One region of the Bradyrhizobium australafricanum genome, then DNA from elsewhere that is predicted to be linked to it. Evidence: predicted binding sites of a transcription regulator. Region 1 holds the regulator's gene; the other holds the start of a gene.
The links. The regulator HrcA, encoded in region 1, represses chaperone genes, less so after heat shock. The targets are predictions, from matches to a motif close to GTTAGCACTCNCNNNNNGNGAGTGCTAAC.

Region 1 (9,504 bases):
CGCAGGCGATGACGTCGACACCGGCCAGCGTTTCCAGCGCGCGCAGGGTAATGTCGGCGAGATTTCCGATCGGGGTCGCGACCAGATGGAGCCCGGGTGCCGCCCTGGGCGCGGCCAATTGCTGGCCGCCGATCGAAAAGGTTCTGGCCGCAGCGCCTGTCGTGGCATCCGAACTGTGGAGGGAACTGGCTTTTGCGCGCATAATGCCAATCTAGAGCGTTTTCGAGCGAAGTGGGTACCGGTTCGCGTGAAGAAAACGCGTCAAACCGAGAATCTAGAGCCCCGTTCCGATTCAATCGGAACGGGATAAGGCTCTAGAGGGATGGCAGCGCTTGCGCCACATCCGCAAACGGCGGTGACGGAACGCTGGCTGACGGGGGAAATGGAGGCCGCGGCAAGGGCGCCGCGGGGCCATAATCCTTTTGTTTTAGTTAACTATTCGCCGAGAATATGCCTGAATCCACCCGCCTCATCAGAGCTGGATGGAGTCCTGGCTGATCACAGTCGGCCAAGAGAAGAGAGACGATGGAAGGCCCGCATCACCGCAAGTCCCCGCCGTCGGGCACCACCCGGCGGACCGCGCTCGGCCTCATCGTGGGCGCGCCGTTGCTGACGGCCTGTTCCGGCATCCAGCAGAGCTTGAGCCAATTTTCCAGCAGCAACCCGGAAGCTGGTCCTGCCGGCCCGCAGCAGCAGCCGCAGGCGGTCGGCACCGGGCAGGTCAAGATCGGGCTGATCCTGCCGCTGTCGGCGTCCGGCAATGCCGGGCTCGCCGCCCAGTCGATGCGGAACGCGGCCGAAATGGCGCTGGCGGAATTTCAGAACCCGAACATCCAGCTCCTGATCAAGGACGATGGCGGCAGCCCGCAGGGCGCATCGCAGGGTGCCCAGCAGGCACTGTCCGAAGGCGCCGAGATCATTCTGGGACCGCTGTTCGCAGGCTCGGTGCCCGCCGTCGCGCAACTGACGCGGCCACGGGGAACCTCGGTGATCGCGTTCTCGACCGATTCGAGCGTGGCCGGGCGCGGCGTCTATCTGCTGAGCTTCCTGCCGGAGTCCGACATCAATCGCATCGTCGACTACTCGGCGGGGATCGGAAAGCGCTCGTTCGCCGCGATGGTGCCGGACAACGCCTATGGCAACGTGGTCGAGGCCGCCTTCAAGCAGGCGGTCGGCCGCAAGAACGGCCGCGTCGTCGCATTCGAGAAATACGGCGCCGACCGCGCGACGCCGGCGCGAACCGTGGCGCAGGCGCTCGGCCAGGCCGATGCGCTGCTGATCGCCGACGATGGTGATTCGGTGGTCGCGACCGCCGATGCCTTGACCGCAGCCGGCGCCAATCTGCGCAACATCCAGCTGCTCGGCACCGGGCTGTGGGACAATCCGCGGGTGTTCGCGAGCCCCGTCTTGCAGGGCGGCCTCTACGCCGCGCCCGATCCGTCCGGCTTCCGCAGCTTCGCCGGCCGCTACCGCAGCAAATATGGCGGCGAGCCGGTGCGCACCGCGACGCTTGCCTATGATGCCGTGGCGCTGATGGCGGCGCTCGCGCGCACGCAAGGGGCGCAGCGCTTTGCGCCGGAGACGTTGACCAATCCGTCCGGCTTTGCCGGTATCGACGGTCTGTTCCGCTTCCGCTCCGACGGCACCAATGAGCGTGGCCTTGCGGTCATGAAGGTGGCCTCAGGCGGCAGCACGCCGGTCGCAGGCTCGCCGAAGAGTTTTGGCGCTTGATTTTTGTCGGGCGGTCAAGCTGCCTTGTCGAGCGCCGGCACCCGCCAGCTCCTTTGCATGGGGTTGTTTTCGATATTTTGGCAGCGTGCACCTAGAGCGGTTTCGAGCGAAGTGGATACCGGTTCGCGTGAAGAAAACGCGTCAAAACAAGAATCTAGAGCCTCGTTCCGATTCAATCGGAACGGGATAGGCTCTAGGCGGCGAGATCCGCAACGACCGCGTCGAGCACCGGGAATCCCGACGTCGTCACCCGCAGTCGTCCGTCGGCGTCGACGGCGATCGCGCCTTCCTCGCGCAGCATCGCGATCCGGTGCGGGTCGAGCTGGCGGCCGGAGAGCTTCGCATAGCGCTTGGGATCGATGCCCTCGGCGAGCCGCAGCCCCATCAGCAGAAACTCGTCGGCGCGTTCTTCGCTGTTGAGGCTGTCATCGCTGACGACGCCGTGACCGCGCTCCTCGACGTTCAACAGCCACGCCTCGGGGCGCCGCTCGGTTGCGGTCGCGTGCCTGACGCCATCGATGTCGAGCCTTCCGTGTGCGCCGGGGCCGATGCCGGCATATTCCTCACCGCGCCAGTAGACGAGGTTGTGCTTGCACTCCGCGCCGGCGCGGGCGTGATTGGAGATCTCATAGGCCGGCAATCCCTCGCGGGCGCAGACCTCCTGCGTCACGTCGTAGAGCGCGCGCGCGGTCGCTTCATCCGGCGTCTGCAATTTGCCGGCAGCATGCAGCCCGAAGAACGGCGTGCCTTCCTCGATCGTGAGCTGGTAGAGCGACAGGTGCTCGGCCGCTTCCGAGATCGCCTGCTTCAGTTCATCGGCCCACATCCGCGGCGTCTGGTCGGGGCGGGCATAGATCAGGTCGAACGAGTAACGGTCGAACGCAGAGCGCGCGATCGCGACCGCGTCGAGTGCCTCGCGCGCGCTGTGCAGGCGGCCCAGTGCCTTCAGCGAGGCGTCATCGAGCGCCTGCACGCCGAGCGAGACGCGGTTGACGCCGGCTGCGCGATAGCCGCGAAAGCGCGTCGCCTCGACGCTGGTCGGATTGGCCTCGAGCGTGACCTCGACATCGCGCGAGACCTGCCAGTGCTTGCCGATGGCATCGAGCACGGCGCCGACGGTCTGTGGCTGCATCAAGGACGGCGTGCCGCCGCCGAGGAAGATCGAGGACACCTGCCGCCCCGGCACGCGCGCGGCCGTCGTCTCGATCTCGCGGGCGAACGCGCGCACGAAACGCTCCTCGTCGACCGGCGCATGCCGCACGTGGCTGTTGAAATCACAATACGGGCATTTCGACAGGCAGAACGGCCAGTGCACGTAGACGCCGAAGGCCTCTCGGTCAGCGTGGCTCAAGGCAGATCTCCGCGAGCTTCACGAAGGCGCGGGCGCGATGCGACAGGCCGAGCCCGAGCGGCGGCAGGCCGTGCTTCTCGATGCTGGTCATCTCGCCGAAGGTCCGCGTGTAGCCGTCCGGCAGGAAGGCCGGATCGTAGCCAAAGCCGGCAGTGCCACGCGGCGGCCAGACCAGGGTTCCATCGGCGCGGGCCTCGACCTCCTCGAGATGATCGTCGGGCCAGGCCACGCACAGCGCCGACACGAAGTGTGCCTTGCGCCGGTCCGGCGTCGTGGCGCCGCGCTCCCGCAGCAGCCGCTCGATCCGCGTCATCGCCGCCATGAAATCCTTGCCCTCGCCGGCCCAGCGCGCCGAGTAGATCCCGGGCGCGCCGTCGAGCGCGTCGACCACGAGGCCGGAATCGTCGGCGAAGGCTGGCAGTCCGGTCGCCTTCGCGGCCGCGATCGCCTTGATCGCCGCGTTGGCGCGAAAATTGTCGCCGGTCTCCTCGGGCTCGGCGAGGTCGAGCTCGCCGGCCGACACCACCTCCACGCCGTGCGGCGCCAGCAGTTCCCGCATCTCGGCAAGCTTGCCGGGATTATGGGTGGCGATGACGAGCCTTCCGGTGATTCGGCGGTGCATGACCAATCTGACTACGCCACCGCGATCTTTTGCAAGTCGACCAGACGCGCGACACCTTTGCGCGCCAGCGTCATCAGCGCCAGGAATTCACCTTCCGAGAACGGCGTCTTCTCGGCGGTGCCCTGCACCTCGATGATCCGGCCGTCGCCGGTCATGACGAAATTGGCGTCGGTATCGGCTTCGGAATCCTCGGCATAGTCGAGATCGAGCACCGGCGTGCCCTGGTAGATGCCGCAGGAGATCGCCGCCACATTGTCGCGCAACACGTTGGTCTTCAGCATGTTGCGGGTCTTCATCCAGTTGATGCAGTCGGCCAGCGCCACCCAGGCACCGGTGATGGAGGCGGTGCGGGTGCCGCCGTCGGCCTGGATGACGTCGCAATCGACCGTGATCTGGCGCTCGCCGAGCGCCTCGAGATCGACGGCCGCGCGCAGCGAGCGGCCGATCAGCCGCTGAATCTCGACCGTGCGGCCGCCCTGCTTGCCGGCCGAGGCCTCGCGGCGGGTGCGTTCCAGGGTGGCACGCGGCAGCATGCCGTATTCGGCGGTGACCCAGCCGCGGCCCTGGCCCTTCAGCCACGGCGGCAACCGCTCTTCCAGCGTGGCGGTCACCAGCACATGGGTGTCGCCGAACTTCACCATGCAGGAACCCTCGGCATATTTGACGACGCCGCGTTCCAGCGACACGGGACGCAGTTCATCGGGTGCACGGCGGCTTGGCCGCATGAAATCCTCCAGAAATCCGAGAAAATTGGCTGGCCGTGCTTGTAGGAGCGGGAAGGGGCAGCGGCAAGGGTTTTCGGCCCCGGTATGGTCCGGTACGAGGGGGCCGAATGCATGCTTGTCATCGGCCTCCCGGATCGACAAATTATGCAGTAATTGTGAGGGACTGGAGTGTGACTCACCACGATCCGATTGGCCTGATCGCGCCGCATGCCGGGCTCGCCCAGCTCAACGAGCGTTCGCGCGACATTTTTCGTCAAATCGTCGAAAGCTATCTCGCGACCGGCGAGCCGGTCGGTTCGCGCAACATTTCGCGCCTGATCGCATTACCGCTGTCGCCGGCCTCGGTCCGCAACGTGATGTCGGATCTCGAGCAGCTCGGCCTGATCTATGCGCCGCACACCTCCGCCGGCCGGTTGCCGACCGAACTCGGGCTGCGCTTCTTCGTCGATGCGCTGATGCAGGTCGGCGACCTCACCGAGGCCGAGCGTCAGTCGATCCAGACCCAGCTTGCTGCCGTCGGCCGCGGGCAATCCGTCGAGGCCGCGCTTGGCGAAGCCTTGACGCGGCTGTCGGGGCTGACCCGCGCCGCGGCGGTGGTGCTGACGCAAAAGTCGAATGCGCGGCTGAAGCACATCGAGTTCGTCCGGCTGGAGCCGGAAAAGGCGCTGGTCGTGCTGGTCGGCGAAGACGGCCAGGTCGAAAACCGCGTGCTGGCACTGCCGCCGGGTGTTCCATCCTCAGCCCTGACCGAGGCGACCAATTTCCTCAATGCGCGGATCCGCGGCCGGACGCTGGCCGAAGCGCGGCTCGAGCTCGAGACGGCACTGACGCAAAATCGCGCCGAGCTCGATCAGCTCACGCAAAAGGTGGTCGCGGCGGGCATCGCGAGCTGGTCCGGCGGCGAGAACGAGGACCGCCAGCTGATCGTGCGCGGTCACGCCAACCTGCTCGAGGACCTGCATGCGCTCGACGATCTCGAGCGCATCAAATCGCTGTTCGACGATCTCGAAACCAAGCGCGGCGTGATCGATCTGCTCGGCCGCGCCGAACGCGGCGAGGGCGTGCGGATCTTCATCGGCTCGGAGAACAAGCTGTTCTCGCTGTCGGGTTCCTCGACCATCATCGCGCCCTATGGCGACGCCCAGGGGCGGATCGTGGGCGTTCTTGGCGTGATCGGACCGACGCGGCTGAACTATGCGCGGGTGATCCCGACCGTCGATTATGCCGCGCGCATCGTCAGCAAGATGCTGGGCGGCTGACCGGAGGGCGATTTCGCTTTCATTTGACGGGTTTTCTTCACCCAAGCCGGAGATCCCAGTTCCCGAGACCGGTATGTTGCGCTTGATTTTCGCCGCCCAAAGCACGATATCCCGGCAAGCAATCCCCAAGATTTGAACCGACGCGAGTTTTCGAGAAGGCAAGCCATGACCGATCCGAACCGGGCCAATGACAACACCGAGAATTCGGCGCCGACGGGTGAGCCCGTGGTCTCGAAGCCGTACATCATGCCTGACGAGCCCGAGGCCGGATCGGCGGAGGCGCTGACCAAGGAACTCGCCGAGGCGCGCGACCGGACGCTGCGCACCCTGGCCGAGATGGAGAATCTCCGCCAGCGCACCCGCCGCGAGGTCGCCGACGCCAAGACCTACGGCATCACCGGCTTTGCCCGCGACGTGCTCGATATCGCCGACAACCTGCAGCGCGCGCTCGATGCGGTGCCGGCCGAGACCAAGGAAGCCGCCGATCCCGGCCTGAAGGCGCTGATCGAAGGCGTCGAGCTGACCGAACGTTCGCTGCTCAACGCGCTGGAGAAGAACGGCGTCAAGAAGTTCGACCCGATCGGCGAGAAGTTCGATCCGAACTTCCAGCAGGCGATGTTCGAGGTGCCTGATCCGTCGGTGCCGTCGGGCACCGTGGTGCAGGTCGTGCAGGCCGGTTACATGATCGGCGAGCGCATCCTGCGCCCGGCACTGGTCGGCGTCTCCAAGGGCGGCGCCAAGGCCGCCCCGACCGCCGACATCACCGCCTGATCCATCCCGATCCCGGCTGCGCGTTTGTGAGCTCGCGGATTGCGCGGGCTCACGGTCGCGGCTTCTCGTGTGCCTTCGGCCAATAGGTGCCGAAGCTCCAGAGATTTCCTTCCGGATCGCGGCAGGCGAAGTCGCGGCTGCCATAGTCGGTATCGCGCAGTTCCATCTCGATCTTGGCGCCGGCAGCCTTGACCTTCGCGTGCAGCGCGTCGGGATCGTCGACCGCGATATAGATCGAGTCGGTGCGGCGGTTGTCGAGGTCGCCGACCAGCCTGCCATATGCGTCGTCGCGGCTCTGGCCCAGCATCAGCATCGAGGAACCATAGGCGAGCTCGGCGTGATGGATCACGCCGCCATCGCGGTAGACGACGTGTTCGGTGAACCCAAGCACCGTCGTGAGCCAATTGGTCATCGCCTCGGCGTCCTTGCAGCGCAGGGTCGGGTAGATGCGGGGCGGTTCGATGTCGTGCGTCATGGTCGCTCACCTCCTTGGCTGACGGCGCCATCCTGCACGAGGCAACGCGGCGTCGGCTTGAAGGTTTGTTACCAGTCCGCCAGCCCATCGCCGGCGTGAACCAGCCGGCGGTCGGTCAGCGCCTGGCGGCGCGCCCAGGCGGTTGGCGGTTCGCCTGCGAATTCGACGAACTCGCGGGCGAGATGGGCCTGGTCGGCATAGCCGCTTTCCGCCGCGATCCCCGCCCAGCCAAGCGCAGCGCCGCTTTGTGCCAGCCGGCTCGCCCGGTGAAACCGCATCATGCGCGCCAGCGATTTGGGGGCGAGGCCGAGTTCGGACCGAAACCGGCCGGCCAGATGCTTGCGGCTCCAGCCGATCTCGTCGGCCAATGCCGTGATGCTGATAGCGCCGGCCGAACGCGCCAGTTTTCGATAGGCGAACGCGATTTCGGGAGACGGCATGTGGCCGGCGCGCCGCAGCACGAACGCCTCGATCAGGTCGAAGCGGCGCTGCCAGCACGTCACGGCGCCGAGCTGTTCGCGCAGACGACGGCCATCATGGCCGAGCACATCGTCGATATCGACCATGCGCCCGACCAGGTCGGTCACGACGCCGCCGAAGAAGCTGTAGGCGCCGAGCGGGGTGAAATCGACCTGCACGCAGGCGGCGCGCCCGTCGGACTCGATGTAGACAGGCCCGGCATGCAGGCCGGCGGCGAAGCTGAGCTGACGATCGGCCGCACTGGGCTCGCGCGACAGCGCGATCAGGAACGGCGAGCCGAAACTGATGATCAGCGGGACGATCAGCGGCGCGGTCTGCCGTTGTGCGAACCGGCCCGTCGCGGTCTCGCGATAACCGGTGATCCGGACGATCAGGCCCGCCAGGCGCGGCGATGGCAGGCGCTGCGCGAGATCGAATGCAAGAGGTGACGTAGACTCGGCCATGCGAATCTCGCGAGGCTGCGTCTTACGCGATATCCGAGGACTGGATGCGCTTGACGCCAGCCTTGGCCATGTCGTCCCAGGCCTTGGCGAGCGATCCCTGGGTGTCGATGCCGCGACAGGCATCTTCCACCACATAGGTCTCGAAGCCGGCCTTGCGCGCATCGAGCGCGGTCCATGCCACGCAGAAATCGGTGGCGAGCCCGGCCACGAAAACCCGCTCGACGTTGCGCGCCTTCAGATAGGCGGCGAGCCCGGTGGTGGTCTTGCCGTCGGCCTCGGTGAAGGCGGAGTAGCTGTCGACGTCCTTGTGAAAACCCTTGCGGATGATCAGCTCGGCCTGCGGGATCGCGAGTTCCTTCGACAGCGAGGCGCCGTCGGTACCCTGGACGCAGTGGTCGGGCCACAGCACCTGCTTGCCATAGGCAAGATCGACGATCTCGAACGGCTTCTTGCCGGAATGGGTCGAGGCAAAGGAGATGTGTCCGGGCGTGTGCCAGTCCTGCGTCATCACCACATTGGCAAAGCTCTTGGCGATCCGGTTGATCACCGGCACCACCTGCTCGCCGTCTTTCACCGCGAGGCTGCCGCCGGGCAGGAAGCAGTTCTGGACGTCGATCACGAGCAGCGCGGAGCCGTCGTCGGGCTTGATCGCAGCCGCCCAGAGGTGTTTTGGAACCAGCGCGGCAAGCGCCAGTGTACCGAGCCCTGCAACGACCTGTCGTCGATCCAACATCGCGCCCCTCCTCGCTCTGATAACAGCGCGAGGAGGCTAGTTCCGTTCGTGGAGCTGCGAAAGTCCGATTTTTCGGCGGGCCTGTCAGCTGCGCGGCTGGATGCCGTCGCGCACCGCGCGGAAGCGCGGGAAGGCCTTCTCCCAATCGGTGCGCGGGGAGCTGCCGATGATGCGCATCGATGTCTGCGCGCCGAACCGCAGCCACTGCACGATGGTCACCGGGGTATTGTCCTTGCCGCTGACGGCGTCGATGCGCGTCTCGAAGCCGGGCTGGCCGTCGATCCGGATCGGTTCGGACATGGTGATCCGCCCGTCGCGCACGCCGGGGATCGTGGTGGCGATCTGCTGGGCGAAGCGGCCGCGATCATCCGGTGTGGCCGGGGCCGAGCCGATGATGCCAAGCAGCATAAAGGGCTTGGTCTCAAGGCCCTTGTCGTCGCCGTCAGCCATCAGCAGCGCGGCGCCCGGCGCCAGCATGCGGACATTCTTGAAGCTGCTGAGCTCGGTGACCTTGAACGGCATCATGCCGAGCTGTTCGTCGACCGGCACCTCGTTGCGGATCTGGGCGGTGGCGAACATCTGCCGCACGGCGTCGTCGGTGTAGATCTTGCTGGCGTTCTCCGGCACCTGGACCGCGACATAGCCGGAGAAGGTCGGTCCCGGCAGGATCATGGAATAGCGCCGCACATTGGTGGTGCCGTCACGCGCGCTCTCCACGGTGTAATAGGCGAGGCCGGCCGGCGTCTCGAGGCTCTCCGGCTTGATGTTTCCGCTACCAGCCGGGTTGGCCTTGAAGGCGCTCACGACCTCGTTGTAGGCGTCCGCGGGCAGATCGGCGATCAAGACCTTCACGCCCTGGTCCTCGGTCTCGAAGCCGATGAACGACTTGGCGCGGTTGAGGCCCACCAGCGGCT
Region 2 (9,504 bases), on a different contig from region 1:
CGCGCTCGGTGAGAGCCCGGCCTATCTGAACTACGCGGTCTGGGAATCGACCGCCGCCTTCCGCGCCGCCTTCATGAACCCCGAGTTCAGGGCCAAGCTCTCGGCCTATCCGGCCTCGGCGGTAGCCTCGCCGCACCTGTTCCAGAAGGTGGCGGTGTCCGACATCTGCGTCGCGTAACGGACTGTCAGGCCGTCGCGTCAAGGATCGCTCAGCTGTGCACGAGGATGCCAACCCCAAGCGTGGAAGCAGCGGCCAGAAACGAGATGTCCAGAAATCGCAACGGCGCTTTTGGACGATGACCGGCAGAACCCGAAATGACGTAATAGACGCCATAACCCGCGCCGAGGACGACAAACGTCAGCGTTTGCCTGAGCCAGAACGTCAAGACGACCGCAAGATCATCGATGCTGTCCAGGGCATAGGCGCCGAGCGCAAGCAGCGCGCCGATCGCGTAGAACAGCACGAGCGTTGACGTCAGTGATTTGGCGTCGCGGGACATCACATGATCCTTGCCCCCCGATCGTAATCAAACTGCAAAAAAGAAGGCCGCCCGGAGGCGGCCTTCGATCTCGATAGGGATGTGGGAGGCTTAGAAGCCGCCCATGCCGCCCATTCCACCCATGCCGCCGCCGCCCGGCATTGCCGGCGCCGCGTCCTTCGGCAGTTCGGCGACCATTGCCTCGGTGGTCACGAGCAGACCGGCCACGGAGGAGGCGTCCTGCAAGGCGGTGCGCACCACCTTGGCGGGGTCGATGATGCCCTTGTCGACCATGTCGACATAGTCCTCGGTCTGGGCGTCGAAGCCGAAGGTCTCCGACTTGTTCTCGAGGATCTTGCCGACCACGATCGAGCCCTCGACACCGGCGTTCTCCGAGATCTGGCGGACCGGAGCTTCGAGCGCCTTGAGCACGATGTTGATGCCGGCCTGGACGTCGGCATTCGGGTTGGTGAGCCGGCCGACCGCCTTCTTGGCGCGCAGCAGCGCGACGCCGCCGCCCGGCACGATGCCTTCCTGCACCGCGGCGCGGGTCGCGTTCAGCGCGTCCTCGACACGATCCTTCTTCTCCTTGACCTCGACCTCGGTCGCACCGCCGACCTTGATGACGGCAACGCCGCCGGCGAGCTTGGCGAGGCGCTCCTGCAGCTTCTCACGGTCGTAGTCCGAGGTGGTCTCCTCGATCTGCGCCTTGATCTGGCCAACGCGGGCGTCGATGTCCTTCTTCTTGCCGGCGCCCTTGACGATCGTGGTGTTCTCCTTGTCGATCACGATCTTGCCGGCGCGGCCGAGCATGTTGATCGTGACGCTCTCGAGCTTCATGCCGAGGTCGTCGGAGATCAGCTGACCGCCGGTCAGGATCGCGATGTCCTCCAGCATCGCCTTGCGGCGATCGCCGAAGCCTGGCGCCTTGACGGCGGCGACTTTGAGCCCGCCGCGCAGGCGGTTGACGACCAGGGTCGCCAGCGCCTCGCCCTCGACGTCCTCGGCGAGGATCAAGAGCGGACGGCCCGACTGCACCACGGCTTCCAGCACCGGCAGCATGGACTGCAGGCCGGACAGCTTCTTCTCGTGCAGCAGGATGTAGGCATCCTCGAGCTCGGCGGTCATCTTCTCGGCGTTGGTGATGAAGTAGGGGCTGAGGTAGCCGCGGTCGAACTTCATGCCCTCGACGATATCGACCTCGGTCTCGAGCGACTTGTTCTCCTCGACGGTGATCACGCCCTCGTTGCCGACCTTCTGCATCGCCTGCGCGATCATCTTGCCGATCGCGGCATCGCCATTGGCCGAGATGGTGCCGACCTGGGCGACTTCGGACGAGGAGGCGACCGGCTTGGCGCGCTTTTCGATGTCCTTGATCACGGCCGCGACCGCGGTGTCGATGCCGCGCTTGAGGTCCATCGGGTTCATGCCGGCGGCGACCGACTTGGCGCCCTCGCGGACGATGGCCTGCGCCAGCACGGTCGCGGTGGTGGTGCCGTCACCGGCGGTGTCGTTGGTCTTGGAAGCGACCTCGCGCAGCATCTGCGCACCCATGTTCTCGAACTTGTCGTCGAGCTCGATCTCCTTGGCGACGGTGACGCCGTCCTTGGTGATGCGGGGAGCGCCGAAGCTCTTCTCGATGACGACGTTGCGGCCCTTCGGGCCGAGCGTCACCTTCACGGCGTTGGCGAGCACGTCGACACCGCGCAGCATGCGGTCGCGGGCCTCTCCGGCGAATTTTACGTCCTTGGCAGCCATTGATTTGAACTCCTGGAATGATTGGATGCGGTCGCCCGGCATCTGCGCTCGTCATTGCCGGGCAAAAGCACGAAGTGCGTCTTCGTGCCAGATGACCCGGCAATCCATCGTCCTTGCGAGAATCTTGCGAAGATTGATGGATGCCCGGATCAGGTCCGGGAATGACGGCGGAGAGAGTGGGCGCTCTCGAATTGGTCGTGGCGCTTACGCCAGCACGCCCATGATGTCGGACTCCTTCATGATCAGGAGTTCCTGGTTGTCGAGCTTGACCTCGGTGCCCGACCATTTGCCGAACAGCACGCGGTCGCCGACCTTGAGGTCGATCGGGATCAGCTTGCCGGCCTCGTCGCGGCCACCCGGGCCGACGGCGACGATCTCGCCCTGGGACGGCTTCTCCTTGGCCGAGTCGGGAATGATGATGCCGCCCTTGGATTTCTCCTCGGCATCGATACGCTTGACCACGACGCGGTCGTGCAGGGGGCGGAAGGTGGATTTAGCCATGACGTTCCCTCTTGGAGGCTCGGTTTCAGGTCCGGTTCATCGGGACCGGCGTTGGATGCCGGCCCGGTCGGCGCTGGGCAGGACGCCCGGCGCTCTTAGCAATCGTGGTGCGAGAGTGCTAATTGTGGGCCGGGAAATATGGCTTGGCGCAGTTTCTGTCAAGCAAACGGGTTAAGGCCTTGGTGAGGCCAATATAGGATGGTGGACCAGAAACCAAATCGTAGCGATGACGTAATTTTGTCAGACGTCATTGCTCCGTCTTAAGTTTTACGCTTGGCTGCGGGACGGGTGCGGCCGGGACATAGTCGGGGGATGCATATGATCAGGTCATTCAACGCGCGATTGGTCGCACGGTTCGCGGCTGTTTCGGCGCTGACGACACTCTTGGGGGCGTGCGGCAGCATGAGCCTGCCGTCGTTGTCGTCGAACCCTGAGCCGGCGCCAGCCGAGCCGGGGGTCGCCCCCGAAATGCCCGCAAGCATCCGCGCCGACGAGATCGTCGGCCGCTGGGGTCTCGCCTCGTTCCAGAATCCCGCCGATCGCGCCCGCACCGAGGCCGCTGCGCGCGGCCAGTGCAAGCAGCCTTACGTGATCGGCGCCGGCCAGAACGGCGGCGTCATCATGCATCTGGCCGACCAGGCCACCCCGCAGGAACTGCGGCTGAAGGGTTCCCCGAGCGGCAAGAACTATATCGGCCCGCCAGGACCGACGCCCGGCGAGCAGGACCGCGAGATCGTCTCGTTCGACGGCCGCGTCATGATCACCCGCTTCGTCGACAAGGACGCCGGGGTCCGCTACGGCAACATGGTCTATGTCCGCTGCGCGCCAAGGGCGTAACGGCGAACTACTTCAGCATGAGATAGCGCCGCATCGGGGTGCACCTCTCCCCTTGTGGGAGAGGTCGGATCGCATCGTCAGATGCGATCCGGGTGAGGGGTCTCCTCCGCGAGTGACCCTTTCGAGATTTGAGTAGGCGGCGACAACCCCTCATCCGGCGCGGATTGCATCCGCGCCACCTTCTCCCACAAGGGGAGAAGGGAAGGAGACCCGAAAACGCGGCCTTATCGCCGCACGCCAACCCGATTGACGCCGCCATTCAGGTTGCCGCCCGCATTGTGACGGACCGCAGCGCGCGCCACCGGACGAGGCCTGAGCACAACGCCCGCCCGCGCCACGCAACCCTGCGGATAACCGACATACGTGCAGTAGACCACGGCCTTGGCCGGTGCTGGAGTGAGCGCGACACCGGCAATCCCCAACATGAGGCTCGCGGCTATTCCCGCAACCGTCACTGACTTGGCTGGAACAATGTTCGTCCGACGCATGGTGATCCTCCTCATCGCGGGCGGGCCAAAAGATGGTGCGCCGCTTCAGGCGCGGCCCAACATATGAGCGGCAAGGGACGGATCGCGTTGACGTAGATCAACGCCCGCGCGCGGCCGTACGTCTGTGCGTGAAGTCGGCGCAACGACAGCACGAGCATGGCGCTGTGTCTGGTGACCTCTACTGAGTGGGCTCGCGCAAACAAGAACGCCGGCCCGAGGGCCGGCGTTTTTCGTTTTGATCCGACAAACTTCAGTTGAACATCGCGTCGATGTCGTCCTGCGAGGCGTGGCCGGCGTCGCCGTCGAGCTTCGGGCCGTTGAGCAGGCGGGCATCGCCCTCGCGGGTGTCGACGATCGCAGGGACGTGGGTCTTGATCGCGTCGACGCCGCCCCAGATGTTCATCATCTCGTTGATGTGCTGTTCGATGAACTTCATCGTCTGCATCACCTTGCTGATGCGCTGGCCGGTGAGGTCCTGGAAGTTGCAGGCCTCGAAGATCGAGACCACGCGCTCCTGAATATCTTCGCTGAGCCGCTTCTGCTGGTCGGGCGTGACGTTGTTCGCGAGCGCGCTCGCGGCCTGGTCGATCGCCTCCACCGCCTCGAGGATCTGCTGGGTGGCCTGTTCGGTGCCGCCGACCACGGCGCCGAGCTCGCCATTGACCTTGGCCATCTCCTCGCCGTTGAAGCTCTTGCCGTGCAGCACGGCGATCTCGCGCTTGGTGCGGCTGATCGCGTCGTGGATCAGGTCGAGCTCGACCTTGAGCTTCTCGCACTGTTCGACCTGCGCGCGGTAGGTCTCGAGCAGCGCGTGGGTCTCGGCGACTTCGCGGGCGACCGTGGCATCGACGCTGTCGCCGGTGCGCTGTGCCGGTGCTGCGGCCATCTGGGCGCGGATCGAGCGAAGCTCGGCCATGATCTCGCGATGCATCGGACCGAGATCTGCGCCGCCGGAAACATCCGGCTCCGGCATCACCACCTCGCCCATCGCCTGCTCGACACGAAAACGCTTGCGCTTCACTGACATGATTTTCATTCCCGCCCCTTCACTGAAGTCCGTTCTAGACAGAGCGGATTTAACGTCAGGTTCACGCCGGAACTGTTTGCGCTCATAGCGCGCAAGCGCGGCGATACCGGCGATTAACCATGTCGCTTCGCCGTTCACGCAAAATAAACGCTGTCAGGGAAAACCGCGCTCCACTGCCGACGTGGTGAATCGAAACGGCCGATCCGTTTACCAAACCGATGCGGTTTTCATTGCCTATTGACCACGTGCAACGGCGCAGAGTCGGCGCCCTCGCGCATCACGTCACGACGAAACCAGTACAGAGTACGTCGATGTTCAGGAAAACCACGCTTGCGCTGCTCGCCGGCGCGTCTTCTCTTGTTGCCGTTCCCCATCACGCCATGGCGATCGACGCGGCAGCGCCCGCCGAGCCCGCCGTCATCTATGCCAATCAGGGCGCTCCGCAGCCGCCGATGCGCACGGCCTATGTGCAGCCGCAGCGCTCCAACATGGGCGGTGGGTTCATCGAATTCCTGTTCGGCGATGCGCCGTCGTCGCAGGGGTATTCGCCGCAGCCGATGTATCAGCAGCAGCCCGGCTATTACGGCAACCGTCAGCTGCCGCCGATGGATCCGCAGCAGCAGATGCTCCGGCAGCAGCAAGAGGCCGCGGGCGATCCGGCGCAGCGTCCGTTCGATCCAAGATACGAAAAGCAGCTGGTCGACTATTCCGGCATGGAAGGCGCCGGCACCATCGTCGTCGATACGCCGAACAAGTTTCTCTATCTGGTGCAGGGCGACGGCCGCGCGCTGCGCTACGGCATCGGCGTCGGCCGGCCCGGCTTCACCTGGGCCGGTGTGAAGACGATCTCGGCGAAGAAGGAGTGGCCGGCCTGGACGCCGCCGCCGGAAATGCTGGCGCGCCGTCCCGACCTGCCGCGCCACATGGAAGGTGGCCCGGAAAATCCGCTCGGCGCCCGCGCGATGTATCTCGGCTCCTCGCTCTACCGCATCCACGGCTCCAACGAGCCCTGGACGATCGGCACCAACGTCTCGTCCGGCTGCATCCGGATGCGCAACGAGGACGTCATCGACCTCTACGGCCGCGTCAATGTCGGGGCCAAGGTCGTCGTGATGTGAGGTTGGTTTTGAAGCAGCTGCCCCAAAGATGGTGTCGTCCCGGCGAAAGCCGGGATCCATAACCACAGGCGGTTGTTACTGAGAGAAGCTGTAGCCCCAGCCGTGTCAAATCCCGCACGGTTGTGGTTATGGGTCCCGGCTTTCGCCGGGACGACGGAATCAAAACGGCCGCTCGATTGGAGCGGCCGTTGTCGTTTCAGCGATCGCGTTTACGCGTAGTTGCTGTCGTCACCGTCGCCGCCGCCATCGAAGCCGTCGTCGTCATTGTCGAAGTCGTCGGCGTCTTGATCATCGTCACTGTCCCGGTCGGCCTGCGCCTGGTCGAACGCGCCGGCGCGCGAGCCGCTGTCGCGGTTGGAGCCGACATCGTTGATCCCGGCGTCACGCGCCAAGTCGCTCGACGACTGGTCGCCGCCCCAGGGGCGCGACCCGCCACCGAGGCCGCCGGCATCGGCCAGCGACTGGTGGCTGCCGCCACCCATCATGCCACGGATGCTGGAGAGCAACAGTCCGCCGCCGACCACGCCGGCCGCGGCCGCCGCCGCTGTGCCGAGGAACGAGCCGCCACCGCCACCCGGCGCGCCGCCAAGTGCCGGCGGCTGCGGGCCGCCATAGCCCTGGCCGTAGGGTTGCGCGGGCTGGCCGTAAGGCTGGCCATAGCCGCCGCCGGCCTGCTGCATCGCCTGGCCCGAGTTCCAGACCGGGCGGCTGCCCGGATCGCGGCCGCCCATGTCGGGCGCCCGCACCGGCGGCACCGAACCATGTTGCTGGCCCTGTCCGCCGAAGATCGCATCGCGCATCGAATCAAGGAAACCGCCGCCCTGCTGCTGGGCTCCCTGCTGCTGGCCGACCGCGGCCTCGAGTTCCTGGATCCGGTCGTGGGCGCGCTTCAGCGCCTCGTCCTGCACCAGCGCGGTCTGCACCAGCGCGTAGACCGCATTCGGCGCGCTGCGCAGGCCCTGCATGATCGCGGACATGGCCTCGCCGTCGCGCGGGGCATTCTCCAGCTTGGCGAGCCGGTCGAAGAGATCGTCGATCAGTTGGCGTTCTTGCGGTGTCATGGCGTTCTCCATCGCGTCGATCGAATCGGCGCGTCCGAGATGTAGGACGGGGTTTGTGGCGCAAGGAGTGGGGGCCAGAATTAAATTTATGTATGCGACAATACGACCGGCCGCTTTTCGTGAACCCTATCAGGCCAGTGTAACTTTATTCAGGGCCAGCAGCGCGGGGAAATCGTCGCCTGCCAGATAGGCATGCTCGGTCTCGCGCTGCGTCGTCAGCGGGTCGAGGCTCTTCAGCGTTTCGTCGACGAAACCGGGATGGCACATCACGAGCCCGTCCTCGGGCATGCCGTCGAGGAAGCCCTGCATCAGCGCCGCGAAATCATTGCCGCGCGTAAAGTCATAGGCGCCGGCGAAGGCCGGATTGAACCGCAGGCCGGCTCGCTGCGCCTTGATCCGGAATTGCGTGCTGAGCACGTTCAGCACCAGCGCCTTCGGCGCCGCCAGCTGGCGCGCCAGCGGGCCTTCGCGGCCGCACTGCCGCACCCAGGCATTGGGCGCGCGCTCCTTCACGGCGCGCAGGAAGCCGTCGCGCACCTGCGGGAACAGCTGCGCGTGCTGGTGACCGTCGACGAAGTCGGGTGCGCGGCCGAACAGATCATGGAAGGCGTCGAGCTGCGCCAGCACCTCGGCATGGACCAGTTCGGCGTCGAGCCGATGCATCAGCCCGGCGCGCAGCAGCCGCGGGAAGGGCAGGAACATGTCGCTGTCGAGCGGGCGGAAATGCATCGTCAGCGGCCGGAACGGCGCGGTCAGCGTCACATGCAGCCCGATCGCGCAGCGCGGGCTGTTCGCCACCGACGCCGTGAGTGCGCTGGCCGCATCGCGGCCGATCGCCGGCGTCACCGTCATCACCGACGTCGCATTGAGGCGGCCGCGCTCGATCAGGTCGCGGATCGCGCGGTTGACGCCGTTGCTCAAGCCATAATCGTCAGCACACAGCCAGATCCGACGCGGCGTATCGGTGTTCATTCCGCGGCGGTCCGCTCGGAGGCATTTTGCGCCGCGCCGCCGTCGGCGTGCTTCTCGGTGTGCTCGGCGACGAAGTAGATCGGCCGTGCCTTCAGCTCGGAGAGGATCTTGCCGATATATTCGCCGACGATGCCGATCATGATCAGCTGCACGCCGCCGATCGTCATCATGCCGATCATCAGCGACGGATAGCCGGGGACCTGCTTGCCGGTGGTCAGCACTTCCCACAGGATCGAGAGGCCGAACAGGAACGCCACGCCGGCGAGCAGCGCGCCGAGCAGGCTGGCGAAGCGCAGCGGCGCCACCGAGAACGAGGTCAGGCCCTCGATCGACAGACCGATCAGCCGGCCGGCATTGAAGGTGGTGACGCCATGCGCGCGCGGTGCCGGCTCGTAATCGACGCGGATCTGCCGGAAGCCGATCCAGCTGGCGAGGCCCTTGAAGAAGCGGTTGCGCTCCGGCAATTGCCGCAGCGCCGCGGCCGCGCGCGGCGACAGCAGGCGGAAGTCGCCGGCATCCTCCGGGATCTGCTGCCGGGCGCCCCAATTGATCAGCGCGTAGAAGCCGCGCACGGCCAGCCGCCGCGCGGCCGATTCGTTGTCGCGATGCGCCTTCGCCGTGTAGACCACGTCGTAGCCGTCATCGATCCAGTGTGCGACCAGTTGCTCCACCAGCGTCGGCGGATGCTGACCGTCGCCGTCCATGAACAGCACCGCGCCGCGGCGGGCGTGGTCGAGGCCGGCCATCAGCGCCGCCTCCTTGCCGAAATTGCGCGACAGCGACACCACCTGCAGGTCGAGCCCGTCGGCGGGCAGGCCGCGCGCGATCGTCAGCGTGTTGTCCGCGCTGCCGTCATCGACATAGATCACCTCGCAGGCGAGGCCGTAGCGGGCGCGCAGCGTCTTGGCGAGGTTGATCAGCCGCTCATGCAACGCAGCAAGCCCGGCCGCCTCGTTGTAGACGGGCACGACGATCGACAGACCCTGCCCGGCGGCGGTCTTGGCGGTCGTGGTCAGGCTGGAGACGTCAGAGCCCAGCATCATCGATCAGGTTCCAGAACTAGAGGGTGTTCGAGCGAAATGGCCTTCCGCCTCGCACGAAGAAACCGCGTCAAAACGAGAGATCCCTCGAACACAATATGGTACCGCAGGGTAGCTGTCGCCAACATGAACGGCGTGGCCGCCTCATTGTCGCAGGAACGCCTCGAGCCTGGCGAACAGCGGGTTCTCGCGGTCGAACACATAGTCCAGCGACACCACCGAC

Region 2: a site for HrcA is predicted at 2,833-2,861, ahead of J6525_RS18020 (co-chaperone GroES). Genes of this name have one in related genera too.

Annotation. Positions count from the first base shown of each region.
Region 1 covers NZ_JAGKJL010000003.1:293,387-302,890, forward strand. The annotation lists gene rsmI (16S rRNA (cytidine(1402)-2'-O)-methyltransferase) at 1-202, opposite strand, end outside; gene J6525_RS04905 (penicillin-binding protein activator) at 526-1,731, shown strand; gene hemW (radical SAM family heme chaperone HemW) at 1,925-3,082, opposite strand; gene rdgB (RdgB/HAM1 family non-canonical purine NTP pyrophosphatase) at 3,069-3,704, opposite strand; gene rph (ribonuclease PH) at 3,716-4,429, opposite strand; gene hrcA (heat-inducible transcriptional repressor HrcA) at 4,600-5,688, shown strand; gene grpE (nucleotide exchange factor GrpE) at 5,854-6,459, shown strand; gene J6525_RS04935 (VOC family protein) at 6,509-6,934, opposite strand; gene J6525_RS04940 (AraC family transcriptional regulator) at 7,003-7,857, opposite strand; gene pncA (bifunctional nicotinamidase/pyrazinamidase) at 7,880-8,590, opposite strand; gene J6525_RS04950 (hypothetical protein) at 8,675-9,504, opposite strand, start outside.
Region 2 covers NZ_JAGKJL010000018.1:77,518-87,021, reverse strand. The annotation lists gene J6525_RS18035 (antibiotic biosynthesis monooxygenase family protein) at 1-178, shown strand, start outside; gene J6525_RS18030 (hypothetical protein) at 210-500, opposite strand; gene groL (chaperonin GroEL) at 591-2,237, opposite strand; gene J6525_RS18020 (co-chaperone GroES) at 2,442-2,738, opposite strand; gene J6525_RS18015 (hypothetical protein) at 3,057-3,575, shown strand; gene J6525_RS18010 (hypothetical protein) at 3,800-4,078, opposite strand; gene J6525_RS18005 (protein phosphatase CheZ) at 4,314-5,090, opposite strand; gene J6525_RS18000 (L,D-transpeptidase) at 5,402-6,208, shown strand; gene J6525_RS17995 (DUF2076 domain-containing protein) at 6,418-7,269, opposite strand; gene J6525_RS17990 (ChbG/HpnK family deacetylase) at 7,399-8,241, opposite strand; gene J6525_RS17985 (glycosyltransferase family 2 protein) at 8,238-9,284, opposite strand; gene hisG (ATP phosphoribosyltransferase) at 9,426-9,504, opposite strand, start outside.